Regions from separate parts of the Clostridium neuense genome, predicted to be linked through region 2. Evidence: a T-box and tRNA genes for the amino acid it is inferred to sense, from the RefSeq annotation. Region 2 holds a T-box; the other holds one or more tRNA genes.
What was found. A T-box is a leader RNA that pairs with one kind of tRNA and senses whether it is charged. The one in region 2 lies ahead of leuS (leucine--tRNA ligase), so its partner is inferred to be a tRNA-Leu.
Positions count from the first base shown of each region.

Region 1: it encodes a tRNA-Leu, which carries the amino acid that the T-box ahead of leuS (leucine--tRNA ligase) is inferred to sense. The anticodon was not compared.

Region 1 covers NZ_JBJIAA010000016.1:111,539-127,141, forward strand. The annotation lists gene ACJDT4_RS18105 (aminopeptidase) at 1-1,354, shown strand, start outside; gene ACJDT4_RS18110 (PHP domain-containing protein) at 1,544-2,395, opposite strand; gene ACJDT4_RS18115 (DUF4883 family protein) at 2,505-2,969, opposite strand; gene ACJDT4_RS18120 (cation diffusion facilitator family transporter) at 3,050-3,907, opposite strand; gene ACJDT4_RS18125 (DUF445 family protein) at 4,151-5,344, shown strand; gene ACJDT4_RS18130 (DUF445 family protein) at 5,373-6,656, shown strand; gene ACJDT4_RS18135 (DUF6483 family protein) at 6,720-7,367, opposite strand; gene polA (DNA polymerase I) at 7,513-10,125, shown strand; gene coaE (dephospho-CoA kinase) at 10,146-10,754, shown strand; gene ACJDT4_RS18150 (lytic transglycosylase domain-containing protein) at 10,751-11,302, shown strand; gene ACJDT4_RS18155 (MFS transporter) at 11,367-12,536, shown strand; tRNA gene ACJDT4_RS18160 (tRNA-Leu) at 12,595-12,677, shown strand; RNA gene ssrS (6S RNA) at 12,684-12,871, shown strand; gene ACJDT4_RS18170 (hypothetical protein) at 12,979-13,374, opposite strand; gene ACJDT4_RS18175 (cell wall hydrolase) at 13,401-13,841, opposite strand; RNA gene ssrS (6S RNA) at 13,979-14,167, shown strand; gene ACJDT4_RS18185 (chemotaxis protein) at 14,300-15,202, shown strand.
Region 2 covers NZ_JBJIAA010000003.1:150,380-165,982, reverse strand. The annotation lists gene sdaAA (L-serine ammonia-lyase, iron-sulfur-dependent, subunit alpha) at 1-873, opposite strand, end outside; gene sdaAB (L-serine ammonia-lyase, iron-sulfur-dependent subunit beta) at 875-1,561, opposite strand; gene ACJDT4_RS04575 (nucleoside kinase) at 1,578-3,239, opposite strand; gene ACJDT4_RS04570 (DUF421 domain-containing protein) at 3,402-4,094, shown strand; gene ACJDT4_RS04565 (DUF4363 family protein) at 4,091-4,471, shown strand; gene ACJDT4_RS04560 ((2Fe-2S)-binding protein) at 4,577-4,786, shown strand; gene ACJDT4_RS04555 (nucleoid-associated protein) at 5,394-6,428, opposite strand; gene ACJDT4_RS04550 (hypothetical protein) at 6,452-6,976, opposite strand; gene ACJDT4_RS04545 (class IV adenylate cyclase) at 7,158-7,703, shown strand; gene ACJDT4_RS04540 (DUF5685 family protein) at 7,867-8,718, shown strand; gene ACJDT4_RS04535 (J domain-containing protein) at 8,760-9,365, shown strand; gene ACJDT4_RS04530 (hypothetical protein) at 9,647-10,153, shown strand; tRNA gene ACJDT4_RS04525 (tRNA-Gln) at 10,216-10,292, shown strand; T-box leader at 10,396-10,595, shown strand; gene leuS (leucine--tRNA ligase) at 10,653-13,091, shown strand; gene ACJDT4_RS04515 (Ger(x)C family spore germination protein) at 13,161-14,273, opposite strand; gene ACJDT4_RS04510 (spore germination protein) at 14,270-15,603, opposite strand, start outside.

The sequences.
Region 1 (15,603 bases), on a different contig from region 2:
ATATGATGAAGTTGATTTGAAAAATGTTTTTGCACTTGGAGAAAGATATAAGGGTTTTATGTCAAAGTGTAAAACAGAAAGAGAATGTGTAGCGGAATTTATAAGAGCTGCAGAAGAAAAAGGCTATAGAAATATTGAAAGCCTTATAAAACAAAAAGCAGTATTAAAACCTGGAGATAAGGTTTATGCAAATAATAAGGGCAAAACACTTGCAATGTTTATTATAGGCAAAGATAAATTTGAAGATGGAATGAAAATTTTAGGTGCACATGTAGATTCACCAAGGCTTGACTTAAAGCAAAATCCGTTGTATGAAGATACAGAAATGGCTATGCTTGATACACATTATTATGGTGGAATAAAGAAATATCAATGGGTTACATTACCTTTATCAATACATGGTGTCATCATAAAAAAGGATGGAACTGTTCTTAATGTGGTGGTTGGAGAGGATGATAACGATCCTGTATTTGGTGTTTCGGATTTACTTATACACCTTTCTAGAGAACAGCTTGAAAAAAAGCTATCTAAAGGTATAGAAGGAGAAAACTTAAATATATTAGTTGGAAGTATACCATTAAAGGATGAGGAAGAAAAAAATAAAGTTAAAGCTAACATACTTAATATACTTAATGAAAAGTATGGAATAGAAGAGGAAGACTTTGTATCAGCAGAACTTGAAGTGGTTCCAGCAGGAAAAGCAAGAGATTATGGATTTGATAAAAGCATGATAATGGCTTATGGTCAAGATGATAAAATTTGTGCGTACACTTCTTTTGAGGCAATGCTAGAAATGAAGGAATGTGATAAAACTTGTGTTACTCTTTTAGTTGACAAAGAAGAAGTTGGAAGCATAGGAGCAACAGGAATGCATTCTAGATTTTTTGAGAATACTGTTGCAGAAATTATGAATTTATGCGGTGACTACAGTGAACTTAAAGTTAGAAGAGCACTTGCTAATTCTAAGATGCTTTCATCTGATGTTAGTGCTGCCTTTGATCCTAATTTCCCATCTGTAATGGAGAAGAATAATTGTGCTTATTTTGGAAAAGGAATTGTATTCAATAAATATACAGGTTCAGGTGGTAAGTCTGGCTGCAATGATGCAAATCCTGAATTTATAGCAGAGCTTAGAAGCATACTTTCAAAGCATAAGGTTTCATGGCAGACTTCAGAACTTGGAAAAGTTGATCAAGGCGGTGGTGGAACAATAGCTTATATACTTGCTCAATATGGCATGGAGGTTATTGACTGCGGAGTCGCTCTTTTAAATATGCATGCACCATGGGAAATATCAAGTAAAGCAGATATATATGAAACTAAGAATGGATATTTAGCATTTCTTATAGGTTAATAAATACACTTGACAAAGGACAGAGGATAATTGACAGTTAATGTTGATTTATATTCCTCATGTCATATAAATCTTGGTAAAGAAATCATAAAATACTTAGATATTTCAATCTGTTTGAGCATTTTTTAGCGAGTTATTGAAATATCTTAGGATCTTATGATTTTTTTACCTTAGATTTATAGAATTTTTTTAACGTGACGAAGCATTGTTACTTCTCAATTTTTTTAATAGTTTATCTAAGTTTTCACCGTCTAAATAAATATCTCCTAGTTTTCCATGTTTTGTATCAGAAATTTCATCTGTGTGAAAATCCGAACCTGCCGTTATAAGTTTATTATTTTTTTTAGCAAGCGATATAAAACGTTCAGTGTCATTTTTGCTGTTTAAAGGATATATTGCTTCAATCCCGTCAAAATTAAATTTTATCATTTCATCTACAGAGGTTTTCTTGATTAATATTGGATGAGCTAAAACTACAATTGCATTTGCACTTTTTAATATTTTAATCCCTTCATCAACTGAAACTTTTTTATTAGGAATGTATGCTGGACTTTCTTTATTTAATATATTATCGAATATATAATCATAAGTGTAATTATAACCAGCCGACATTATAGCACGTGCTATGTGTGGTCTTGCAATAACGCCTCTTGCATATTTTGTTAAGTCTTCATAATCTAAATCTATATTAAAAAACTTTTTTAAATTAGATACTATCTTTTTTGCTCTCCAAATTCTATACTCTTTCATTTCACTTAGAAAATTTTGAAAGTTTTTTTCTTTATACGAGGAATCTTTAAAATATCCTAATATGTGAATACTTTCACCGTTATGAAGTGTTGATAATTCTATGCCAGGTATAATTTTTATATTTGCCTCTTTGCTTAGGGTTATAGCAGGGTTTAAATTATCAGTTGTATCATGGTCAGTAACTGCCATTATGTCTATGCCCTTTGATTTGGCTAAGATAAGTAGGTCGTGAGCAGAAAACTTACCATCTGAAGCATTTGTATGCGTATGAAAATCTCCTTTGAAATACAATAAAATCGCCTCCTAAACTTAATATATCAAAAATAAGTTTATTTGTCGATTTTATAATTTAGCTTTGCTTTAAATAAATACTTTTATCTATCTAAGACAAAGCTTTATATTATCTTGGAATAGCATATTTGCAAAGGCTGTAAGGATTTATTGAAGCAGGAATATCTGATATATTTAAAAAGTCTTTTTCATAGCTGCCATCCCAAGGGTATATAGATGCATACTTTTCATTATAAACATCTAGCACATACTTGTTTTTTGAAAATGTAAAAAATAACCTATAAAGAGGCTTGTTTGGAAGATCTTTAGGTCTTTTTATATAATTATGTTTTCTTAAAGCAGAAAGAAAGTTATAAAAATCATTTATTTCGTCTGAACTTAAATTATGATTTTTATAATAGCTTGTATCAATTAATGAAGCTTTTATTTGCTTTTCTGTATGGAAGTTCTTTGAAAGCTCGTTTGTGTAGTAAAATATGTAAGGCTTTTTTTGATTAAACGAAAAAGAACATCCACAAGCAGTAAGGCAAATAAAGATTAATATTGAAAATTTAGCAAATCTAATAGATTTCATAAATAAAACCACCATTGATTAAATTATAAGACTTATTATGTCTTACATAATAAATTATGATTATAGGAGGCTTTTTATTACTATTTCATTTCATATGGTTCAGGATGTATTACTATATAAGAGTCTGGAAATATTAAACTGACTTTCTTCTCTATAGATGAACAAATATCATGCGTTTCTGTAAGAGAATCTGTATTTATTATTTGTATATGAATATCAATTTCTCTTGTATTACCACTTTTTCTTGTCCTAAGTTTGTGATAGCTCTTTACGTTTGGATATTCTTTGAGCACATTTACTATTTTTTCGATATCCATACTATCCAGACTGCTATCCACTAAATCTTTAACGGATTTTTTTATCAAGTTTATAGAAGTTTTAATTATTAGTAAAGAAACAGCTAGTGCTGCTATAGAATCTAATATCTTTATATGAGTAATTTTAAGTAAAATAAGCCCTACTAATACACCTAATGCAGTAAGTACATCTGTAAATAAATGAGCTGCATCTGCTTCAAGAGCTATAGAATTAGTTTTTTTAGCTGATTTAAATAAAATTATTGATATAAAGAAATTTATTAAAGAAGATGCTAGCATTACATATATTCCAGAATTAATATTGTCTACAGGTGTATTTTCAAATAATCTTTTACCTGCTTCATATATTATTATAAATGCAGCAAGTAGTATTAAAAGAGCTTCAACAAAACCAGAGATATTTTCGTATTTACCATGTCCAAAAGGATGATCTTCATCCTCCTTTTTTGATGATTTTTTTATAGAAATAAAAGCTATGAAGCTTGCTATAAGATCAATTGAGGAATGAATTCCTTCGGATATAACACTTATTGAATTCATAGAAATTCCAGCAAACAACTTAAAAACTATGAGTATAGTATTTGACACTATAGATAGTTTTGCAGCATTTTTTTTATTCATGTTAATCTCTCCAATCATGCTAATCAATTGGGAATACAATCTAATCTCAATTATTAATGATTACCTTTATAATTAAAAAAATTGACTAATAATATTTTAAAAAAAATTGTTTTAATATATAATAAAAGTCGTAAACAGAGTATATTGTAAGTTATAAATAAATTACAATGTATTGCTTTGTCTTTTTATAATATATGTTTTAACTTTAAAAGTGTGTATTAAAATAGTTTGGATGTGATTGATATGAAAAGCAGTAATAGGTATAAAGCAACAGTAATATTAATAATTTTTGGTGTTGGATATTTTATAAGTGGTGCATTTAAGGACAATTTTTTTGGAGGTTTAATTTCAAGTATGTGTAGTGCAGCGTTAATTGGAGGACTTGCGGATTGGTTTGGTGTTACAGCGATTTTTGGAAAACCTCTTGGAATTAATTGGCCTAAAAAGGTATTTAGGACAGATATACTTAGGAACAGCAAAGAAAAGTTTATTCTTACAATAAGAGATATGGTAGTTAATGATCTATTAAATAAAGATAAGATCAATAAAAAAATAGAGCAGTATGATTTTTATAATGAAATATGGAAGATACCAGTTATACAAGATAAAGAGAAACTTTCTTATATAGCTGATGAAATTGCAGAAAAGGTGGATGTAAATAAAATTGTGGTTGAAGCCGCTAAAGGTTATTATGATGACACTAAGCTTATAAATTATACATATACTCTTCTAAAGCATATGATAAAAAGTCCATATTATAGTAAAACTATTGACTATGTTTGTGATGAGATATCCATGGCTGCACAGTCGGACATTTTTGCTGGTTTTACAGGAGAAATGCTAAACGAAGTTGTTAAAAAATATAAAATTGAAAAGGGAGAGGAATCTTTTTCAGATAAATTTTTATATAACTTTGTTCTTAATCCTCAAATACTTTCAGATTCTATTGAGAAAAAGATATTAAAATATATGAATAAGATAAAAGAAGATGGAAGTGAAGAGAGGGAAAAACTTGATAAATTTATATTAGAATTTATAGAGAGTATTAAAGTTGATGAAAAAGTAAAAATGAAAATTGTTTATTTAAAAGAACTTTTGATAAACAATTTGGGATCTTTGAAAATCGATTTTAAAGGTGATGAATTATATTCCAAGTTAAAGGAAACATCAATAAATAAAATTGAAGAATTAAAAGAAAATGATAGTGTAAGACAAGAGTTTAATACTTTTATAAGGAACTTTGTAATAAATATTGTTGATAAAAGACACAGTGAAATTGGAAAGGTTGTAGAGGAAAGTTTAAATAAATTTGATAGTGATGAGATAATTAATTTGGCTTATGATAAATTTGGAGATGACCTGCAGATAATTAGAATAAATGGTTCACTTGTGGGTGGACTCGTTGGAATTGTTATTTTCTTGATTTCTTATCTATAAATTTTATAAAATGAGGCGGTAAATTAATATGAATTATAGGAATAAAGCAAATTTAACCCTTTTGGGAGTTAGCATAGGTTTTTTATTTTCTATTGCTATAGGGCACTTTTTTGGTAAAAATTTTTATACGGAAATGCTTATGACTATTATGGAAGCAGCACTTGTTGGAGGTGCAGCAGATTGGTTTGCTATAACTGCAATATATAGTAAACCTTTGGGAGTAGCTTATCATACAGAAATTGTTCCTAAAAATAGAGAAAAAATAATAGAGAGTATATCTAATTTTGTGGAAAATGACCTTTTAAGCGCTAGTTCTTTAGAAAGCAGAATAGATAAAATAAAACTTTGTGATAGAGTTGTTGAATTGTCAAAAAACAAGAAAGCATATATTGAAGGAAGAATATTACAAATATCTAATTATATTGTATCTAGTGTTGGAGAAAAAAATTTAGAAGGCTTTATATTTGCTTTGAGAGAGAAATATATTTATAGACTTAACACTGTAAAACTTATAAAAGATACATCAGGAAAAATATATGAAAGCAAAAGCAATGAAATACTTGACTTTGTGATTGATATTGGAATTGATTTTTTAAATAGTGAAAAAGGGACCCAATACATTTATGATATTATATACAAGATTAAACAGGAAAAAACAAGCGGTTTTTTTTCAAGAATTGGTCTTGCTATGATGGGGAAAACAGAAAATGATGTGGTCGATATAGATAGTTTAACAGCTATTTTTGTGGAAAAAGCTATAGAAAAGCTTAGAGAGTTAAAGGAAGAAGATAATTCTTATAGAATAGATTTGCATAATGCTATAAAAGCTTATATAGATAATATAGATAAATATGAAGATGAATTAGAAAAAATTAAAAATTATATAGTAAGAGATTCAAATATCAAAGTGTTAATCCAAAAGCTATTTTCTGTAACTACTGTTGATATTTGCAGAGAAGAAAAAGAGTCCACAACAGCAGCCTTATATTTGTTTGAGATTTTGAAAAAAGTATTTTATAATGTTTTAGAAAATAAAAAAGTACTTTGCAGCATAGAAACTGCAGTTAAAAAATTAGTAATAAAACTTATAGATAGCAAGCACTACATAATAGGAAAAATGGTAAGAGATACATTAAATGAGTTTGATAATAATAAACTTAATGCTTTCATAGATAATAAGGTGGGAGACGACCTTCAGTGGATACGCATAAATGGATCTGTGGTTGGAAGTTTTATAGGATTTATAATATTTTTAATTGTGTATTTTATTTACAATCCTTATATTGTGCCTTTTATAAGAAGGATATTTTAATAAAGAAAAGGGTTTTCTGTGGAAAGGTGAAGAATTTTATATTTCCACAGAAAACCCTTTTCTTTATATGTTTTCAATTTCTTTTAAAGCGTCTTTTACTTCTTCTCTTGATAAACTACCGTTTTCTAGTTCTTCATCACTTTTTGTGAGTAAGTTATTATAAAAGTTTACTGCTTCATTTTTATACTTAGCTTTATCAGAAAAATTATTTATTAATTCGAAAATATACTCATCTGCTTTAGCATAATTTCCTGTGATATTGTAATAGTTAAATACTTTATAGGTTGTTCTTTCATCAAGTTCATATTCAGTTAAAAGTGATGTGACCTCTTCTCCTATTTGTTCATATTCGTTTAATATACATTCAAAGTTGTTATAAAAAACTACATACATAAGCGAAAAAGCTTTTTCGTATTTGTAGAAAGCATTTGATATATCGTCATTTTTTTCGCATATCTTGCCTTCTTCAAGGAGAAGTTTTGCAGCAACAGTAAGCTTATTGCCATCGGGAACCATGTTTGTTCTAAGAAGCTTAATAAGGTCTATTATTGAAATATTATTTGCAAACCCAGAACTTATACCTAAAAACTTTTTATAGGCTACATCAATTTCTGTAAATGGATTTTCATTATTTTTATTTAATTCTTTTATTTTTTTTATTAAAGATGTGAATTCTTCAGCCATTTTTTTACTGTAATCATTCTTTATCAATTAAAACACTCCTTTAGTTATATATCCTATATTTTAAGTTTATATTATAAATATTGCAACAAAAAAATTATAACTATTGAGAGTTGTGATATAATAATAAAGTCTTATAAGTAACATAATTTATATAAAAATGCGAGGAGTAGTGATTGAAATGGAAAGACTACTTATATTAGATGGAAATAGTCTTATGAATAGAGCTTTTTATGCTCTGCCTCCTCTTACAAATAAAGAGGGACTTCATACAAATGCAATATACGGTTTTATTACAATGCTTTTAAAAATGAAGGAAGAAATAAATCCTAATTATATAGTTACAACCTTTGATAGAAAAGCACCTACCTTTAGGCATAAGGAGTATTCTGATTACAAAGCAGGAAGAAAGAAAATGCCAGAGGAGCTTTTTGAGCAATTTGCAGTGTTAAAAGAACTTTTAAGTAAACTTGCTATAAATATATATGAAATAGATGGTTTTGAAGCAGATGACCTTATAGGAACGCTTGCTTGTTTTGCAAAAGAAAGAAATATAGAGGTCTACATAGTGACAGGAGATAGGGATGCACTTCAGCTTGCAGATGATAATGTAAAGGTAGTTATAAATAAAAAAGGAATGACAGAAAAAGAAATATATGATAAAAATAGGATGATTGAAGAATTTGGAGTGACTCCGCTGCAGTTTATTGACGTAAAAGGCCTTATGGGAGATACTTCGGATAATATACCAGGTGTACCTGGAATTGGACCTAAAACTGCTTTTAAACTAATTCAAGACTACGGAAGCGTAGAAAACGTGCTTAACAATATAGATGAAATAAAGGGAAATAAAGTAAAAGAAAATCTTAGGCAGTATGCTGAACAGGCTGTTTTCAGTAAAAAGCTTGCAACAATTATGACAAATGTTCCTTTTGATATCGATCTTGATGCAATAAAATCTAAAGAAGAATTTGATGCAGATGGTGTAAGAGATATTTTTATGAAGCTTCAGTTTAAAAGTCTTTTAGAAAAAGTTCCTGGCAAAAAGGTTGAAAATAGGGAACTAAGTGAAATTAATTACGAAATTGTGGAGGACATAGACAACTTTGAATCAGTTTTAAAATCAATTGTAGAAACAGCTTATATGATTTTTGATATAAAAGATGGAAATATATATTCAAAAAGCTATTTAAATAAAATTTATTTAAGTTGCGATAAAGAGTATATTATAAATGTTGAAAAAATGTTTGAAGAAAATCCTGAAAAATCGAAAAAAATTATGAAGGATTTTTTTGAAAACAAAAATATATCTAAGATAAGCCATGATATTAAAATTGGATATACTGTTCTTCATAAAATGGAAATTGAACTTGAAAATGTTGTGTTTGATACAGCTATTGCAGAATATCTCATAAATCCATCCCAAAAGGAATACACATTAACTGATATGGCAGTAGAACTTTTGAATTTAGATATAAATGGCGAAGGGGACTTACTTGAAGTAAAAAAAGTTCATGTGCTTAAAAAAATTTATGAAAAGCTTAAAGATAAAATCGCGGATTTAAATATGGAAGAACTTTATTACGATGTAGAACTTCCACTTGTAAAAGTTTTGGCGTCAATGGAAAATGAAGGATTCAAGGTTGAAAAAGCCGAACTTCAAGGGCTAGGAGATAAATTTAGTTCTATAATAGAAGAAACTCAAAAAGCTATATATGAAATGGCAGGAGAGGAATTCAATATAAGTTCTCCTAAACAACTTGGAAAAATACTTTTTGAAAAATTAGACTTGCCAGTTATAAAAAAGACTAAAACTGGGTATTCCACTAATGCAGAGGTTCTAGAAAAGCTCTATGATAAGCATCCTATAATTGAAAAAATAATGAGCTATAGGCAAGTTACAAAATTGTATTCAACTTATGTAGAAGGGTTAAAGCAGGTTATAGATGAGGATGGCAAGATACATTCGAGCTTTAATCAAACAGTTACTACAACAGGAAGGCTTTCAAGCACAGAACCTAATCTTCAAAATATTCCGATTAAAAGTGAAATGGGAAGAGAAATTCGAAGGGTATTTGTCCCAGATAATAATGATTGTGTAATACTTTCAGCAGATTATTCTCAAATAGAACTTAGAGTTTTAGCACACATATCTGGGGATGAGAAACTGATAGATGCATTTAAGCATCACAGTGATATCCATACTAAAACTGCATCGGAAGTGTTTAAAGTGCCAATAGAAGAGGTTACTCCTAGAATGAGAAGTAATGCTAAAGCAGTTAACTTTGGTATTGTCTATGGAATCGGTGAATTTAGTCTTGCGGAGGATCTTAAAATATCAAGAAAAGAGGCAAAAACATATATAGATACCTATTTTGATAGATATCCTAATGTAAAAAAATATCTTGATGATGCTATTGAAAAAGGCAAAGAAAAACAATATGTAACAACTATAATGAATAGAATTAGATATATACCAGAAATAAATGCTTCAAATAAAATGGTTAAGAGCTTTGGAGAAAGGCTTGCCATGAATACACCAATACAAGGAAGTGCTGCGGATCTTATAAAGCTTGCAATGGTAAATGTTTATAAAAAACTTAATGAGCTAAAATTAAAAAGTAAGATAATACTTCAGGTTCATGATGAGCTTATACTCAATGTATATAATGATGAACTTTCAAAGGTTAAGGAAATTGTAAAGAATGAAATGGAACAAGTAAGAGAATTAAAAGTTCCACTTGAAGTTGACATAAATATCGGTAAAACATGGTATGAAGCCAAATAATATTTTTCAGGAGTGATAAAATGTTTAAAATTGGCCTTACAGGGGGAATAGGAACGGGCAAAAGTACTGTGGCAAGAATGTTTATGGAGAAAGGCATGTTTATTATTGATGCAGATAAGATTTCAAGAGAAGTTATAGAAATGTATCCTGAGATAAAGGATAAAATAAAAGATGATTTTGGAATCCAGTTTTTTGATGAAGAAGACAAATTTATGAGGAGAAGATTTGGAGACTTTATATTTAAAAATGAAAATGCTAGAAAACAATACGAAGATATAATAATCCCTTATATAAAAAAGTCAATATTTAGGCAGATGAAAGTTTGTGAGGGTATGGGTGAAAAAGTATGCATACTAGATGCACCTACTCTCATAGAAAATGGACTTCATCGTGAAATGGATATTAATATACTTATTGTTGTTGATAGAGAAATTCAGATTAAAAGGGTAATGGAAAGGGACAATATGGATATGAAAAATGTCATTAACAGAATAAATTCACAAATGTCTCTTGAAGAAAAAAGAAAATATGTTGACTTTGTTGTTGATACGGGGATAAGTTTTCAGCATACTGGAGAGCAGGTTGATAAAATAATGGATTCTATAAAAATATTAGGAGATTGTAAATGAAATCAAAGACTATTAAAATAATTATTTTATTGATTATTATAATTATGGCTTTTAATATAAAGGGTATAGTAAAAATATTTTATCCAATAAAATATTCATCATATGTATTTAAGTATTCTAGTGAATACAAACTTGATCCGTATTTGGTGGCGGCGGTAATAAGAACTGAAAGTAATTTTAATAATAAAGCAAGATCAAATAAAGGTGCACATGGGCTTATGCAAATAACAGATGAAACTGCTGAATGGTCATCAAGAAAAATGGGAATTGAAAATTTTAAAAGCAGTGATTTATATGATCCTGAATACAATATAAGAATGGGATGCTGGTATCTTAGAAATCTTGCAGATGAATTTAATGATGATCCTAAGCTGTATCTTGCAGCTTATAATGGAGGAAGAGGAAATGTGCAGAAATGGCTTAATAATTCTAAGCACTCTAAGGATGGAAAAAATCTCAATTATATACCATATAAAGAAACGGATCAATATGTAAAAAAAGTTATGACAGATTATAATGTCTATAAAAAGCTTTATAATAAAAAATAATTTATATAAGTTTTGCACATAATAAGATGGAAAATTAATTTTAATAACTAAAAGGAGAAATTTTATGTGCAAAAATGCTAAAATATTACTTGCTGTTAGTGCCTTGTTTACATTTTCAACAAGTCTTTCAAACATTTTTACAAATGTATTTTTTTGGAAAGAAACTAATAATCTTATAGTTATAGCTATATATAATTTAATAATATATTTGGTGACTCCTACAATGTTTTTGGTGTCTGGTTTTTTTGCAAAGAAAAAAAATCCGGTATCGTCATTGCGAATTGGATTGATAGTATATTCTATCTTTTATGCACTTATATTGTACATAGGGGGTAAGGGGAAAATATACATATATTTGCTTGGTATGATAAATGGAATAGCAGCAGGTTTTTATTGGCTTCCTTTTAATGTTTTGTGTTTTGATTTTACAAGTATTAATAACAGAGATACTTTTAATGGATTTAATGGAGGAATTGGAGGCGTTGCGTCAATTATTGGACCAATAACTGCAGCATATATAATTTCAAGATTTAGAGGCTTTTTAGGATATAGAATCGTATTTTTTATAAGCTTTATTATATTCATAATATTAGCTTTTATAAGTTCTATATTTAAACATGACAGTTCCTCTGGAAAATTGAATATGAAAAAGGTTTTGGTTAGCGATAGGATGGAGTGGAGCGTAGCCAGAAAAGCTAATTTCTTGTGGGGGTTTAGGGACTCAACTATGATGTTTCTTATTAATATATTGGCTATTCAAATATTAAAAAGTGAACTCAATCTTGGTATACTTGCTCTTATAGCAGCATTAATAACTTCAGGGTCTTGTGTTTTAGTTCAGAAAATAATAAAGCCTGAAAGAAGAAAAATTGCTGTTTTAATAGGAACTATAGGAGCATTTATTTCTACACTTATTATAGTTTTAAGAATGAATCGTATATCTATATTTGCATACTCTATAGTGGATGCATTTTGTATTCCTTTTTTTATGATACAACTCTATTCTGCGACTTTTAATGTTATAGATGTAATGGATGATGAAGATAGTAGAATTGAATATATGATAAGTAGAGATTTTATGTTAAATGGCGGAAGGGCAATCAGCGCAAGTTTATTGATAATTTTACTTACTTTTTTTGGCGGCATAAATGTTATAAGAGTTTATTTAATTTTTTTGGGTGTAGTGCCAATTTTATCAGGATATTTTCTTACAAAGCTTCAAAAAGTATTATAAAAGTTTATTGACAAAAATAAAATATATAGTATAATATTCTTTGTCAGTAATTTTGCATGCGAGGGTGGCGGAATTGGCAGACGCGCACGTTTGAGGGGCGTGTGGGCAACCGTACGGGTTCAAGTCCCGTTCTTCGCACCAATTAAATGTTTTCTGGGGTATTCGTGAAGTTCTTGTTTTGAACCTACATTATTTCAAAGGGAGTTCAATATTTAGATGATTAAATGTATTTTCTGTTAAAGTTTTTAGCATTGAAAAAGATTGAGGCATCTGTGAGGACACCCACCTATCGAGAGATAGGTGTCAAAAAAGAACAACGATATTTTGGAATTTAAAATGAATTAAAACACCTATAAAAGGTGTTTTTTTTATTGCAAAATATCGTATAAAAAGAAGGAGAGTTTATAAGTAAATTTATTTTTGCTAGATTATAGTTTAGATATCAGGAATAAAAAGTGACAAACTTAATTGAGTATATGTCACAGAGCGTTCTAGTATTTGAATCAATGTCTTGAATGATAACGTAGCTTATTCCTACTTCTAGTAATGTTCCAGTACGATCTTGAAATGTATTTGTTCCAAGAAGAAAGGATATTCGCACTCTTTTGCCTATTTGGGTTTTTAAATAACCTTGTGTATATTGGATGTCTAAATTTGTTGGAGAACCTGGCGCTTGTTCAAAATCCGAAGGAGACATTGGCATTGGAGCAGGTATTTGATTTTGTGCTGTTGAACCTCCTTGTGTTGTAGGAGTTGCATTTTGCATATTGGTGTTTGGAGTTTGCCTATTTGGTAAATAAAATGGTGGAAAACAATCATTACAGTATCTTCGATACATAAAAGAACCTCCTAAAAAATTAAATTTTAAGTTTTATAGTAGAGAGCTGTAGGGTTATAGAAACAGTGTCGTAATATGCTGACTTGAAAACTACCTGTTCCGTTTTGGGGAAAAGCATATGGACAGGCAGTATAAGGGTTAAAGTACCATAGCGAATAACCAATATTATATAGTCTATTACCAGCGAGAGCCCAGTCTGCAATATCGTAATGTATTTGTTCTGGAGGATTTGCCCATATGGTTTGAGGATTTGCTACACCTCCTAGGTATGAACGCATGCAGTCATATTGGCCTTGTTGATAAATTATTTTTCTGATATCACCTTGACCAATTCTATGGTATTCACCAGAGGGTACTCTAACTCTATTCATAATAGAGGTTGCCACTGCTTTCATGCCGATTTCTCCTTCTCCACCAGCTTCGCATTTTATTATTCTTGCTAAAAGCTCTCTATCTGAAAAAGCCACTCTATTCACCTCAATATTTTTACTTTCAGATTATAATATGCAATTGAAATGAAAAAAGTTCTCTCTTTACTTGAATTAAAAAAATCTATATGATATAATATCCCTCGAAGGTTAGTTCATTACCTTTAAAAAGTGAATAGTTTCTGGAATATTTGTGAGCTCTTGTCTTGAACCTACAGTTAAGTCAAGGGAGTTCAAATTTTAATGTGTATATGGACCTTCTATGAGTCCCTTAGGGCATTAAGGATATAGAAGCATTAGTGAGGACACCCACCTATCGAATGGGATAGGTGTCAATGAAAGAGCAGCGGTATTTTGGATTTTAAAATGTATTATTAGAGAGGTTGGATAAACCTCTCTTTTTGCTAATAAAATAAAATTTATGTAGAAAATAATTGCAATTTGGTATATAATGGACCTATGGTGATAACTAATATTATTGAAGGTGGGTATGGTTTATGGAGAGCAATATATTATTAGAAAGTGGAACAGGGGAAGTTGAAATACTAGAGTTTCTTATAGGTAAAAAGCATTTTGCTATTAATATTATAAAAGTTAAAGAGGTCATTGATGTTGAAAAGGGTAGCATAACAAAATTACCAGAAGTTAATCCTTCAATTGCAGGTTTGATATTGTGTAGAAATGAAATAATAACACTTATAGACTTAAAGTACATAATAGAAAAAGAAAAACAAGCAGATTCTTATTCAAAAGTAATAATTTGCGAATTTAATAAATTGAAGGTTGCATTTAATATAGATGCTGTTCTTGGAGTTCATAGAATAAAGTGGGAAGAAATATTAAAGCCAGATGATATTTCTACAAATTCCTTAGTTATAGGAAATATTTTAATAGATAAAACAATTCTTTTAATGCTTGACTTTGAAAAGATTGTTACAGACATAAGTCCTCAAACTGGTATAAGTGAAGATAGAATTGTAGATGTTGAGTATAAAGATAGATCAAATATAAAAATTGCATTAGCAGATGACTCTGCACTTATTAGAAAGCTTTTAAAAGATACACTTTATAAGGCAGGATTTAAAAATTTGAAAATGTTTGATGATGGAAAACAACTTTATGATTATTTGGAGGGCTTAGCTGATAAAAAAGGTAACAAGTTCAGTGAGGATGTTCAACTTGTTATAACGGATGTAGAAATGCCACAGATGGACGGACATACTTTGACAAGGAGAATAAAGGAAAATCCGATTTTAAGAAGTTTGCCTGTTATAATATTCTCATCACTTATAACTGATGAACTAAAGCATAAGGGAGAAGCTGTAAAGGCTGACGCTCAGCTTAGTAAGCCAGAAGTAGGAGAGCTTATAGGCATAGTTGACAAGCTTGCCTTAAAATAATTTATATAAAAATGTACAAGATATTATTGACTTGTACATTTTTGTTTTATAGTATTGATTTTATTATTAGTTATGATATAATAGGATTAAAGATAAATGTAATGGTTTTCTGAAGTATTTGCGAGGCTCTTGTCTTGAACCTACAGTTATTATAAGGGAATTCAATAAAGGGTTATAAATATGTATCTTTATACGATGTATGTTTTTAATTATGCGTTGTATTCAAAGAAGATAGAGTAATTCTTGAGAGTACCCACCTATTCAATGGATAGGTGTCAATGAAAGGGCAGCGGTATTTTGGATATAATATGTTAAAAGGAAGAGGCTTATGGTCTCTTCTTTTGCTAATGTGTTTTATATTAGTAATGTAATTTTTACAAATATTCTTTTAAGACATGGAT
Region 2 (15,603 bases):
ACTATCTTCTAATTGTTTTCGAAGCTTTTCGCCAGTCTTTGTAGTTGCAAGCCCCCCCATAGCCGTTTCTCTAAGTTCACATGGAAGTTGTTTTCCAACTCTATACATAGCAGTAACACAATCATCAAATGGAATTATACTCTTAACTCCTCCCATTACAATGTCCGCCATTGTAAGTGCACTTACAGCTCCAGCTATATTTCTCTTAGCACATGGAACCTCTACCAACCCTGCTATAGGATCACATACAAGTCCAAGAGTGTTTTTTATAACCATAGCAGCTGCATCAAGTGCCATATCTGGTGTTCCTCCCATCATTTCAACTACAGCGGCTGCTCCCATAGCTGCCGCAGATCCACATTCAGCTTGACATCCACCTTCTGCTCCAGATAAAGTAGCATTTTTAGCAATTAATATTCCAACACCAGACGCAGTAAATAACGCTCTTACAAGTTCTTCTTCACTCTTTTGCAATTTTTCACCTGCAGTTATTATTACAGCAGGAAGTATTCCGCATGAGCCTGCAGTTGGAGCTGCTACAATTTTACCCATAGCTGCATTTACTTCTGAACACGCCACTGCCCTTGCCATTGCTTTTACAATAAATTCACCAGTTAAAGTATTTCCACTGCTAGCATAATTATTTAATTTAAATCCATTTCCGCCTATAAAACCACTTAAGGATTTAACATTATTTTTTGTACCATAATCAACAGCCTGCTTCATAACCTGTAAATTTTTATTCATCTTTTTTAACACATTAAAAAGAGTATCTTCCGTCTTTTTAATTTCTTCTTTAATAGTATATTCACTTATACTAATATTATGTTTTCTGCACTCATTTAACATTTGTATCCCATTGTCCGCAAACATATTATTCACTCTCCATAATAGGTTTTATAAAAATTACATCTCTTACGTTTTCTATTTTCTTAACTGCATCAATAAGCCATTCTGGAATTATATTATCTGTTTCAAAAATCATTGATGCTGATGAACCTTTAATGCTTCTATAAACCTTTAAAAAAGCTATATTTATGTTATTATCATAAAGCATCGTACTTATTTTTGATATCATACCCGGAATATCCTTATGATATACTATCAAAGTTGGATAATCACCTGAAAAATCCATGTTTTGATTGTTTATTTCTATTATTTTTATACTTCCACCGCCAATTGATGAACCTGTTATTTCCATAATACTTTTATCTTTTTTATGAATTATAAATTTTACTGTATTAGGATGCACGTCACCCAAATCACCCGCTACAAAGCTTATTTTTAAATTTAATTTTTCTGCCATTTCCATAGAATTTCTAAGCATTTCATCCCATGGATTCATTCCTAAAATTCCAGCTACTAAAGCTTTATCTGTACCATGTCCCCTATACGTCTTTGCAAAGGAACCATGTAAAATGAATTTAACTTCATCTATATTATCTTTTCCACCTGCTATTATCCCTGCTATTTTCCCAAGCCTCGCCGCTCCAGCAGTATGAGAACTTGATGGTCCTATCATAACAGGACCTAAAATATCAAATGCACTATATTCTTTCACATTAGCACCACCAAATTTAGTATTTATAAAAACAGCTTCCACCTACAAACTCTCTTAATATAGAATTATCAGGTACAAACTTCATATCCACATCCTTAAAGAAATTAAGAAAACTTCTAAGCTTTTTTGCTTCATAATAAACACTACTAGAAGCCTTAATTTTTGACAATTCTGCAAGCGCATATTTTTTAAGTACACACAATTCATAAACTAAAGATGAATTGAACATAACATCTGCCTCTTCTTGAAATACAAAAATGTTCTTTTCCTCACCTTTTTTGATCGATGGCCACATTTTCAAAGTCTCCTCCGACCCATACCCTCTAGACAAATAATCTCTTACAATCCTTCTTATTTTTCTAGTGTCTGTTGTAGAAATTCTATTATGACTATCAAGATTAAGCTGAGTTAACGCACTTATATATATTTTAAATTTATTTTTTCTTGGTATTAATGGCGTAAGCATTTCATTAAGACCATGAATTCCTTCAATAATTATAATGCCGTTTTCTGGGAGTTTTATGCTATTTTTATTCCATTCTCTTTGCCCAGTTTTAAAATTAAAAATCGGCAATACAGTTTCTTTCCCCTTCATTAAATCATTAAGGTTTTCATTAAAAAGCTTTATATCGAGGGCATATATAGACTCAAAATCATAATCACCATTTTCATCCTTAGGTGTGTGCGCCCTATCTACAAAATAATCATCTAATGATATCGGTATTGGTATCATTCCATTTACCCTAAGCTGAATTCCAAGTCTTCTAGCAAAGGTAGTTTTTCCAGAAGAAGAAGGCCCTGCTATAAGCACTACTTTAATATCTTTTTTAGCATATACCATATCAGCTATATACGCAATCTTTTTTTCTTGAAATGCTTCTGAAACTCGTATCATGTCAGTAATCTCACCATTTTTAACCTTATTATTTAAAGATCCTACATCAGCAACTCCAATAATATTTCCCCACTTTTCAGTTTCATAAAAAATTTGAGATAATTTTTTTTGTTCAACAAACTGTGGCAATTTGTTTATTTCCTTTTCACTTGGAATCATAAGTATAAATCCTGGCTTATAATATTTTAAATCAAAATTTTTAAGTATTCCTGTTGAGTATGCCATAGTTCCATAAAAGTAATCGTATCTTCCTTCTAATTCATACAGTTTAAGCTGATGAAAATGAACCTGATTCATCAATTTAACTTTATCATCCATGCCATAGCTTTCAAATATTTCTATAGCTCTTTTCTTGCTTACAGATATCTTCTTTATAGCAATATCTTTATCTATGATATCCTTCATTTTAGATTTGATTTTTTCTATATCATCCTCATTTAATTCACCATCTTGTTTATGAATTTCACCAAAGATTCCATTTCCTAAAGAATGCTCTATAGTTATTTTACTATCGGGATAAAGATCTAGTACTGATTTTATAAGTACAAACTGTAGAGTCCTTTCATATACTTTTATTCCAATCGGATTTCTTATATCTATTACATCAAAGGTTCCCGAGTGATAAATTTTATAGGTTAGTTCATGTATATAGCCATTTAATATTCCAAGAACTACAGGCGCATCTGCATCCAATTTATTTTCCTTTACAACATCAAAAAATTCACTACCTTTTTTAACCGAAATACTCTCGCCGTTTTTCAATTTTAAAGTCACATTATCCACAAATAACATCTCCAAACTTAATTAAATCTTTAATATTATACTTTAAAACACCAAAAATGTACCCTACTTTACTAATAATTTTTTGCTTTTTTTGAAAGAATAAAACCATTAGTTAATTTTATTTATATTATAAACCATTAAAATAAAAAAAGGATTGATATTATGATTATCGTAATGATAAGAACAATAATTCTATATTTTTTAGTAGTTTTAACAATGAGAATAATGGGAAAGAGGCAAATAGGTCAACTTCAACCCTTTGAACTTGTAATTGCCATAATGATCTCAGAACTTGCATCTCTTCCTATGCAAGATACTAGAATTCCCCTTATTCATGGAATAATACCTATAATTACGCTTCTTGTTCTTGAAATAATTTTATCTGTGCTTCAACTTAAAAGTGAAAAAGCAAGATCAATTTTATGTGGTAAACCTACAATATTAATAAATAATGGTAAGATAGACTACTATGCTCTAAAAAACCAAAGAATTAATATGAATGATCTCCTTGAAGAATTAAGATTAAAAAGCTTTTTTAATATCAATGACATTGAATTTGCAATTTTAGAAACAAGCGGTCAATTATCGATTATTCCAAAGACTCCACTTAATCCTACAACAAAAAAAGATTTAAATATACAAAGTTCCCAAGAAGTACTGCCTGTAACTTTAATTCTAGATGGAAAAATAAATTATGAAAGTTTAAATTTAATAAATAAGGATTATAATTGGCTAGTAAATGAACTAAAAAAGCAAAGTATAGACTCTCCTAAAGACGCATTTATAGCAATACTAGATTCTAATCAAAAATTTTACTGTCAAAAATACATAAGGATTAAGGAGGAACAATCATGAAGAATGTAATATTTTCAGCTGCCCTTTTTATATGTGTATTAGGATTTAGTATTTATTCAATAGCTCACGTAAATAAAATCTGCAACTCTATGCTTGCAATAAACGCAAAATTAGAAAATTCAATACAGGATAGTTCATGGAAACAGGCTGAAAAAAACTTAAATAAATTTTCTAAGCAATGGGATAGCTATTCGAACCTGCTTTCAGTATACGTACACCATGCAGAAACAGATGATATAAGCATGGAAGTAGAAAAATTATCTCAAGCTATAAGATATAAGGATGCTAAGGATTCCATGGAATCTGCACATACAATAGAATTTCTTATAAACCACATTAGAGATCTTGAAAAAATAAATATACAAAATATTTTTTAGAATAATAATTATTTATGGATACCAATTATCAATTATGTTATAATAATAACTGTAAGAATAAAATTTATGAATTTTATATTTTATTTATATATAAAGGAGAATAATATGGATAATAATGCTAATATGGATATAATGGATAAATTGACCAAGGTTTGTATATGCAAGGCTATTCCTAGGTCAAAAATAAAAGATGCAATAAAAAATGGTGCAAAAACCGTTGATGCTGTTAACAAAGCAACTGGTTCTGGCTCAGGAGGCTGCTGCGGAAGAAGATGCGGTCCAAAGATACAAGCGCTTATCGATTCTTATAATTAAATTTATAAATAAAAAAGACGCTATATATCAAAAATACTCTATAGTATAGACAATAAGAATTCTATTCTATGGGGTATTTTCTTCATTTTTTCTCTTATTTGCTCACATTTTATTTTTGTTTTTAGCATATTATAACCTTCTTTTTAAACGAATATTTATTCTCCTATAAAACACCCTTATATCAAAGGCATGTCAATAATCATTTTTGAATATAAAAACAGCAGTCTATTTTTACACTTGACTGCTGTTTTCATTTTAATTAATCACTTTTTAATTTTGTAAATACGAAACTCTAAAAAATTTTAATTAATGCAAAAGCGGCAGTATTCTTACAATTGCTCCTGCTCACCCCCTGGCTTAGTGACACTAATATATTAGTTTTGGTACTATTATAGTGAAGACTAATTTATAGTTCATGAATCACATAAACCTATACGAGGTTTGGGCTTAAGCCCATTATCCTTCTAGAACATAATTTTAGTCATTTAAAAACTTCGCCCAAACCCCCTAGCTTAGTGAGACTAATATATCAGTTTTAGCCCCATTATAGAGAGGACTAATTTATAGTTCATGAATCACATGGGCTAACGCCCAAACCCCCATATGTTTACTTTTCTATATAGTTTCTTACGTGTTTTATTACTAGGTTTATGGTTCCATCACCATTTCTGGCTATTTCAAATCGAGAGGAATCATTGTACGCTTCTTCATTTATATATATGTCTATATCCTTGTCTATTTTTAATCTTATTCTTGTGAGCTTAGTTTCAACCCATTGCTTGTCTACTTCTAACTTTTCCTCTACTCCCTGTTCTTTTACAAATTGTGAAAAGTCCTGTGATACTTGTTCATTTCCATTAAATATTTCTTGTGAAAATTGTTCTACATTTATAACATCATCTTGCTTAAGCTTTTTCTTAATTGAACTTCTTACTTTTTCAGCCTCATCTGCATTGTCCTTAAGGTTATTTTGTGTCCATTTTTCAGCTGCCTTTACAAAGGTTTTTGTAAGATCCCTTTCATTATTTATCACAGTACATCCTAAATAATTTCCTATAAAATAATTTGAGCCATAATCCTCATCTTCTTTTTTAGGTTGCTTATCTATAACCATAAGATCAAACTTATTATCTTCCTGAATAGGTTTTATAAAAGCACACTTTTGTATCCTTTGTCCACTTGATGGAAGTCCAATAAATTGTGGAATTATATTTATACCAACCTTATCCTCAACAACATCTATGCTATGTGTATAGTTTTTTACATAGTCCATTTTCAGAATTGCAAGCATTGGACCATATTCTGTTGATATCGATACCACAATTACATCACAAGATGGTATATTTCCCTTTGACTTCATAATTATAAAGAGCTGAGATGCAAGCTCCTTTGAAACAGGTATAAGTCCAGTTTTACCACTTAAATATTCCTGGCTTAATTCTTTTACTATATTTCTTTCTGAATTAAAAACTGCATATTTAAGCTCTTCATCCTTGAGGCATTTTTTTACGTGTTTTAATATATACTCATAGGTTTCATCATTTAAGACAAGACCAATATCATCAAAAATAACCTCATCAGAATTATTATCCAAAACATGAATAACTGCTTCGTTTATACTCACATCATTTATATATTGCAAAATATCACCACTCTAATTATTATCTAAAAAAATCCTCTTTTAACTGCTCTAGGATTTTTTTGAAAACACAAGTTTAAAAAGTCCTTATCTGGTACAAATTCAATCCGTGCTCTTCCACTTCCGCCGCTTAAAATTATTGTATAAATCTTTTCTTCTGTATCTTTAGGATAGCATTTTAAAATTTTATCAGGCTTATTTGAAATTTCTCTTACTTCATCACTATCCTTAGCTGCTAAAAGTTCTATATCTTTAACATCAAAACTAACAATCAGCTTTCTTTTTATCTTATCCCCTATACTTACTATATCTATTTCTCCATTGGTGAAGTCATATTCATAATCCACATATGTTTTTCTTTTTAAAATAATCAAACCGAAATATATTATAGCACATAATACGCATAATATAATACCTAAAAGCCCTAAAATTGCTGTTGAGAATAAGCATATTACTCCAAAGACTATACTTAGTTTCATCTCAATGTTCACCACTTTATACAAAGTACTTTCATGTGCACCTACAAATTGTTCGTAAAAATTGTCCTGCATATTGATCTACCTCCAAAATTCATAAAACTCTACAACATATATAAATTAACTATTTATTTTATTGTTATTATAGCATATCCCCCCTTTATCTTGAAACTTTTAAATTTACAATTAAAAGACAATATTTTTGTAAATTATGATATAATACTTAATAAAGCACAGAACTTAAGAGGTGAATATTTTGAATGAAATTGAAACAAGACTTTTAGATATAAATGTAGATATTATAAGGCAAAAGCTGATTGACTTAAATTTACCCTTAGTAAAAAAAGAAAATCAAATAAATGATATCTATGATTTTGATGATAAAAGACTTCTAAATAATAAAGGCTATGCCAGAATAAGGACAGTTCAAAATATGCTTGATAGTACTACTCACTATTACATGACCGTAAAGAAACTATTAAGTCAAGAAAAATACAAGGTTATGGAAGAAAATGAAACTGAAATTTTAAGTGGTGATGAAGGCAAAAAAATTTTAACTGCTCTTGGACTTTCTAACATAAGCTCAATAAAAAAATACAGAGAAAGTTATAAATATAAAAATTCTTTAATAGAAATTGATATTAATGATAAATCTTTTTGCCCGTTTCCTTATATCGAAATAGAGACATCAAATGAAGACGAACTTAAAGAAATCGTAAAATTTTTAGGTTATACCTTAGCTGATACAACTTCAAAAACAATATATGAAATATTAAATGAAAAAGGAATTAGGCATATTTAAAAAAAATAACAAGTTCATCTAGCGGTTAATTTTGCGTAATATTTCCTCAACTAAACCCGCTAAGACTACCTAGTATTAACAGAACTAGTTTCTTTATATTACACAAAATTATCTCTTAATATTGACTTATTATTTTCTTTCAGGTGCCTTAAAGGTATATAAAATGTTTGGATATGTAATGCCATGTAAACCTGAGTTAAAAATAAAGGATTATGAAAAGTTCAAATCCTATTATTGTGGTCTTTGTCTTTCCATAAAAAAAAATTACGGAAATTTGCCAAGGCTAGTCTTAAATTATGATATGACATTTCTTGCAGTACTTTTAGATTCAATTTCTGATGAAAAATGCAAGGTGCATTTAGGTCGTTGTATGTTTCATCCTATGCAGAAAAAATACTTTATAGTGCAAAATGCTGCAATCGACTATGCCGCCTTTTGTAATATAGCTTTAACCTATTATAAACTTTTGGATGACGTTTATGATGAAAATAGCAAAGCTAGTAAAGTTAAGTCAATATTACTAAAATCCTATTTTAACAAATTTCCTAAAAAGCTTAAAGATAATACCAATTACATAAAAAAGAGTTTATTAGAACTTTCTAAGCTAGAAAAGAGCAGTTCAAAATTAAATATTGATGAGCTGTCTCATCCCTTTGCTGACTTAACAGGATTCATTATCTCTAAATATATTGAAGATATAACTTTAAGTAGCGTTCTCTATAGCCTTGGTTACAATCTTGGAAAATGGATTTATATAATCGATGCTTATGATGATTTAAAAAACGATATGGAAAAAAATAAATTTAATGCATTGAATTTTTCCATGAACGAAAATAATTTGCCTTACGATGAATTTTTAAGTATGATTAAACCTAAAGTCAGCTTTATATTAGGTCTATGTGGAAAAAGCTGTCTTGATTCTTTAAAAAAACTTCCAATGCAAACAAATGTAGATATTCTATACAATATACTTCAATATGGTCTTTTAAGTAAAATGGAGAAATTAAATTTATAAACAGCAGAAATATTTTATTGTCGAAAAGGAGTGTAGTATTAATGCAAAATCCATATGAAATTCTAGGTTTAAATGAAGGTGCATCCCAAGAAGAAATAAAAAGAGCCTATAGAGAATTAGCCAAAAAGTATCATCCTGATCAATATGGCAATAATCCTCTAAGAGATCTTGCTGAACAAAAAATGCGTGAAATCAATGAAGCTTATGATTATCTTACAAAAAACGCTAGTGGAAATACATATTCTAATAATTCAAATAACAACTATGAAAATAGCAGCTACGCAGCAGATTATAATTCCATAAGAGCTGATATAAATAACGGAAATGTGGGTTCTGCTGAAAGTAAATTAAACAGTATAAAAACAAGGGATGCAGAATGGTTTTACCTTATGGGAAATGTATGTTTAAGAAAAGGTTGGTATGACAGAGCTTATAACTATATACAAAATGCATATAATTTGAATCCTTCAAATCCAGAATACAGATCAGCATACGAAAATTTGAGTAGACAAAATAATTCATATAGAAATCCTTACAATAATCGAGGATATAATGATAGAGACAACTCTCTCTGCAATCTATGTATAAGCTTATGGTGCGCAGAAAATATATGTGACTGCTTAGGCGGCGGTATGGGAGGATGCTAATAAGTCTAAATGTATGATATAAAATACATTTAAGCTTTAAACTAATTAAAATTTATTTTTGAGCCTTTAATCTTTTTACAGAGTAGGGAGTATAGTGAAGTAAGATTAATGATGACGCCAATTTTGATATAAAACATCATTTATTTTTACATATTTTAAGATTTGCCTGACATAAAGAACATAAATCCTCCTTCACCCTACTCCCTATTCTCTGCTCTATAAAAATACATTCATTTAAAATAATTTTATTTCATTGTTTATAGTAAAGGAGCATTTAAAGTATGGATAAAACTAAAAAGTTAACAAGAAGCAGTTTTTATACAGCATTATCCGTTTTATTAATATATTTGTCTACAGTAATGCCTATAGGAAGGTTATATATCTTAGCTGTTGCCTGCTGTATTATACCAATTTCAATTTTAACTACAAATATTAGATATTCAGTTTTAGTCTATGCAGCTGCTTCTCTTCTTAGTGTATTTCTTTTAGGAATAAAAGTTAGTGTGTTTTCGTATATAATATTCTTTGGAATTTATGGATTTGTAAAATTATATATTGAAAAATTAAGAAAACTGTATCTTGAGATTTTCTTAAAACTAGCATTTTATAATGCAGCAATTTTTATTATATTTATCCTATATAAGACCTTATTCATTAGTTCCAGTACTACAAAACTTCCTATTTATTTAATTGTACTTATTTCAGAGCCAATATTTTTGCTCTGTGACTATGTAATCACCTTATTTATAGACTACATGAATAGACATTTTATTAAAATTTTTAAATAAAATGTTGACAAATTTCTAATTAATGCTATAATAATATTTGTCGCTGCGGTGATGAAAGCTAATGCCCTATAGCCAAATTGGTAAGGCACCTGACTCTGGATCAGGCATTGTGTAGGTTCGAGTCCTGCTAGGGCAGCCAAAAACTTCAAGATGTTCTTGAAGTTTTTTATATATATTTAACTTTATAAATGTTGACAATAATCTATTGTTAAACTATAATTAGTAACTAACAAAATAAAATACTAAAAGTTTTGAACAAGAATAGTAGCATTTCATTCATTTTAAGAGAACTGTTGTGTGGTGAAAAACAGTAGTGAACAATGTGAACTCGCTTGGGAACTTACCTGAAGAAAAGCAGGTACGGATTTATCCGTTAAAATTTTTAAGTGGGGTATTTTCCTAATTTGAGTGGTACCGCGGAAGTATAGCTTTCGTCTCATTATGTGAGACGAAAGCTTTTTTATTTATATATAACAATATTAATAGGAGGTTTAGTTTAATGAGCAATTACAGTACTAAAATAGACGAAAAGTGGCAAAAAAAATGGGAAGAAACTAAGTTATATAAATTCGACGAAAAAAGTCTCGCAAAAAAATTATATGTCCTTGAAATGTTTTCTTATCCTTCAGGTGCAAAGCTTCATGCTGGTCACTGGTTTAACTATGGACCTGTAGATTCTTGGGCAAGATTTAAGAAAATGCAGGGATACAATATATTTCAGCCTATGGGCTTTGATGCCTTTGGTCTTCCAGCTGAGAACTATGCAATAAAAACAGGCATTCATCCAAAGGACTCAACTTTAAAAAATATTGATACAATGGAAAAACAACTTAAAGCAATGGGTGCTATGTTCGATTGGGATCATGAAGTAATAACCTGCATGCCTGATTATTATAAATGGACTCAATGGTTATTCCTTAAACTTTATGAAAAAGGCTTGGCTTACAGAAAAAAGGCTCCTGTAAATTGGTGCCCTAGCTGCAACACAGTTCTTGCAAATGAGCAAGTTGTTGATGGCTGCTGTGAAAGATGTGGCACTGAGGTTACAAAAAAGGACTTAACTCAATGGTTCTTTAAAATAACAGACTATGCTGATGAACTTTTAGAAAAACTTGACACACTGGATTGGCCTGAAAAAACAAAAGCAATGCAAAGGCACTGGATAGGCAAATCTAAAGGTGCAGAAGTTACTTTCAAAATATGTGATAGTGACAAAACTTTCGATGTATTCACAACAAGAGTAGATACACTATGTGGTGTAACTTATGTTGTATTTGCCCCTGAAAGTCCACTTGCTAATGAACTTACAAAGCCTGAATTCAAAAAAGCTGTTGAAGAATATAAGAATCAATCACAAAAGCAATCAGAAATTGAAAGACAATCCTTAACTAGAGAAAAAACAGGTGTTTTTACAGGTTCTTATGCTATAAACCCTATAAACGGCAAAAAGGTTCCTATATGGATTGCAGATTATGTAATATATAGTTATGGTACTGGTGCAGTTATGGCTGTTCCTTCACATGATGAGAGAGACTTTGCTTTTGCAACAAAATATGATCTTCCTATAATAAGAGTTGTTGAAGGTGGAGAAGAACTTCCTTACACAGGTTATGGAAAACTTGTAAACAGTGGAGAATTTAACGGTCTCAAGGGCAACGAAGCTAAGGAAGCTATTGTAGCAAAATTGTCTAAAGAAAACCTAGGAAGATGGAAGGTAAATTATAGACTTCGTGATTGGCTTGTATCGAGACAAAGATACTGGGGCGCTCCTATTCCTGTAGTTTATTGTGATAAATGTGGCATAGTGCCTGTTCCAGAAGAACAGCTTCCAGTTGAACTTCCTTACAATGTTGAATTTGCTCCTGATGGAAAGTCCCCTCTTTCTAAATCAGAAGAATTTACTAATACTACATGTCCAAAATGTGGTGGTCATGCAAAAAGAGAAGTTGATACACTGGATACCTTTGTATGCTCATCTTGGTATTATCTAAGATATGCAGACAATAAAAATAGTGATAAAGCCTTTGATAAAGAAATTATTAACAAGATGCTTCCTGTAGATAAATATGTAGGTGGTCCTGAGCATGCTTGTATGCATTTATTATATGCAAGATTTATGACAAAAGCTCTTAGAGATATGGGATATCTTAATTTTGATGAGCCATTCTTATCTTTAAGACATCAAGGTTTAATTTTAGGACCTGATGGTCAAAAAATGAGTAAGTCAAAAGGAAATACTATTTCACCAGATGACTGCATAAAAGAATTTGGCTCTGATGTATTCAGAATGTATTTAATGTTCGGTTTTGATTATGCTGAAGGTGGTGCTTGGAGTGATGATGGTATAAAATCAATTGCTAAATTTGTTGATAGAATTGATAGAATTGTTTCTTCTTACAAAGAGGAAATAAATAATAGTTCTAACTCACGTTCTGATTTTGGCAGCGATGAAAAAGAACTTAATTATACAAGAAATCACTCAATAAAATCAATTACAAATGATATGGATAAGTTTCAATTTAACACATGTATAGCAAGAATGATGGAATTTTCAAATGCATTATCAAAATATCTAAATACAAAAAATAAAAATCTTTCTCTATTAAAAGATTCAATGGTAGACTTTATAAGACTTTTAGCTCCTTTTGCTCCTCACTTTAGTGAAGAATTATGGAGTAATATTGGAATGGGCTACTCTGTATTCAATCAAAAATGGCCAGAATTTGATGAAGCTGCATTAGTTAAAGATGAGGTAGAAATAGCTATTCAAGTTAATGGAAAGATAAAAGCAAGGATTACGATCCCAAGCAATCTTAGTGATGAAGAAATAAAAGCTGCTTCTCTAAACAATGAAACAATAAAAGCCGCTGCAGAAGGCAAGAATATAGTTAAAGTGATCGTAATAAAGGGCAGACTAGTAAACATAGTTGTAAAGTAGCTCCTTCATACGATTCATAGGCTAAAAATGCTTAGAACTTTCAAAAATTAAAGTTCTAAGCATTTTTTATTAATAGAAGGATGATGATTTTCCACCGCCTTCAATTTTAACTGTAGGTTCAACATTAAGCTGTGTCTTCTGTATCAAATTCTTTTCTCTTATTTTATACTTATTCTCTAAATCATCTTGAATATTAAATATATCTATACCCTTCTTTTTAAATTTATTAAATATTCTATTTGCATTATTGATTAAATTTTTATCCGCATTTACTTCTATTTTTTTAACATTTTCCTTATTTAAATTTATCTGTCCTTGACTCTCAGCTATAGATGCCTTCACATCTATTTTCTTTGTTAAATATACTTTATTTTTATAATAATTTATATCTGTTTTTGTATTATTTCTAAGTATCTCAAGGGAAATAAATCTATTTTTATTTATAGGACTAACTACTTCCATAACACCAGAACTAATTCTGTTAACCATAAAATTATATGCCTCAGTTTCTGATCTTTCAATAACGTCTACCATTTTGTCATTTATAAAAACAGCTCCTCCATTAAGTTCAACAGAATTCCTATATTTATTTTTCCCATGACTTATAACCGTCATTATACTTGCTCTATCAAGTTCAGTCCTTTGATTTAAAAAATCCGCATATTGAATTCGTATTGCTCTTGATGAAACTCTTACATTTTTCATTAAATCATTTATTAAAATGCCCACATATTGCTCTTCTTTAAAGCCACCTTGCAAGATTTCTTCGACACTTCCCGTATAAACAGCCATATAGGGTTTCAAATAAAATTGAGGATTTCTTGTTAAAACATCTATAAAACCTTTAATTCCAGCCCTCGCTGCCTTTTCAGAAAATATTATAGCTTTAATTTGAGTATAATTTATTTCATAACCAGATTGTAAACTTATATCTCTTATTGCTTCAAATACAGTTTTTCCTCTTCCCCTAAATATCAATCTTTGAGATTTTTCACTGCCTTTAGTTAAAGTTCTTTGTGCCTCAAAAGCTTCTAGGTAAACCAAAACATTATTATCTGGATCTATATCATACACCAGGGTAGTTACAAAAATAATTTTATCAATATCTCTATAATTAAAGCAGCCTGTAAAAGTAGTAAGATAACTTAAAATCAAAAATATGGATAAGTATTTCTTCTTCATGTTTTATCATCCTTTTTCAATGATTGATTGCTTATTTCATCAAGGTCACCTCTTAACACTTGATCCTCATTTTTGACATTCCTTATTGTTTTCATAGGATATATGTAAGGATATCCCATAGTTTTAAGAGAACCTATCTGAGAAATAAACATAAAAAATCCAGCGTAAAGTCCAGGGAGCCCACAGAATGCTGCAAATAACGTCATTATTATAGACCAAATTGAAATTGCACCATAAAGCTTTGGAATCAAAAATGATGATATAGAACTAAGTGCTACAATTATTATTGTTATTTCTGATGTTAGCCCTGCACCAACTGCAGATTCACCTAAAATTAAAGCACCAACTATACTCATTGCCTGACCTACAGGTTGTGGAAGTCTTATTCCTGCTTCTCTTAATATCTGAAAAAACAAAGACATCATAAGTATTTCAACTATAGTAGGAAAAGGTACTCCTGCCCTTGAAAGTGACAGCCTAAAAATAAATAGTGATGGAATTAAAGAAAAATGATAGGTTGTAATTGCAATAAACATTGCTGGTAAAATTAGCGTTATAAAAAATGCAATCCATCTTAAAACTCTTGTACAATTGACAACATATTTATTTAGATAATAATCATCTGCTGCTTGAAAGTTTTCATAAAAGAAATATGGTGCAGTTATCACAAAGGGGGTTCCATCAACTATTACTCCAACTTTTCCCTTTAATATTTTAGCAGCTGCTATATCCGCTTTCTCCGTATAACCAACTGTATCAAATGCCGTACCTCTACTTTTTAATTTATCTTCTATATAACTAGTATCAAGAATATACTCTGTGCTGATTTGCTTAATTTTGTTTTTAACATCCTCTACAAGTTCTGCTGGAGCGGTACCCTTTAAGTATGCCACAACCACTACTGTTTGTGATTTATCACCAACCATCACACTTTCAAATTTTAAATTTCCATCTCTTATTTTCCTTCTTATAAGTGAAATATTATCCACAAATGCTTCTGTAAAGCCTTCTCTTGGTCCCTTTACAACGTTTTCTGTTATTGGTATACTTACAGACCTTCTTACAAAGCCTTTAGCTTCGCAAAACATCATTCCTTCACAAAAATCACATATTATAACCACATCACCAAGAAGTATATGAAGTATTGCATCACCTTTATCTTTAACATCACCTATAGAAAATGCAAAAAGCCCATTATTTTTGATATCTTCTAAACTTTTAATGCTGTCTTTACATTCAAGTATTGGTGCTACTATATATTCACTTATAAAATGTGAATCACAAAGATTATCGATAAAAACCATAGTTATAGTCCCATTTTCTGAGTCAA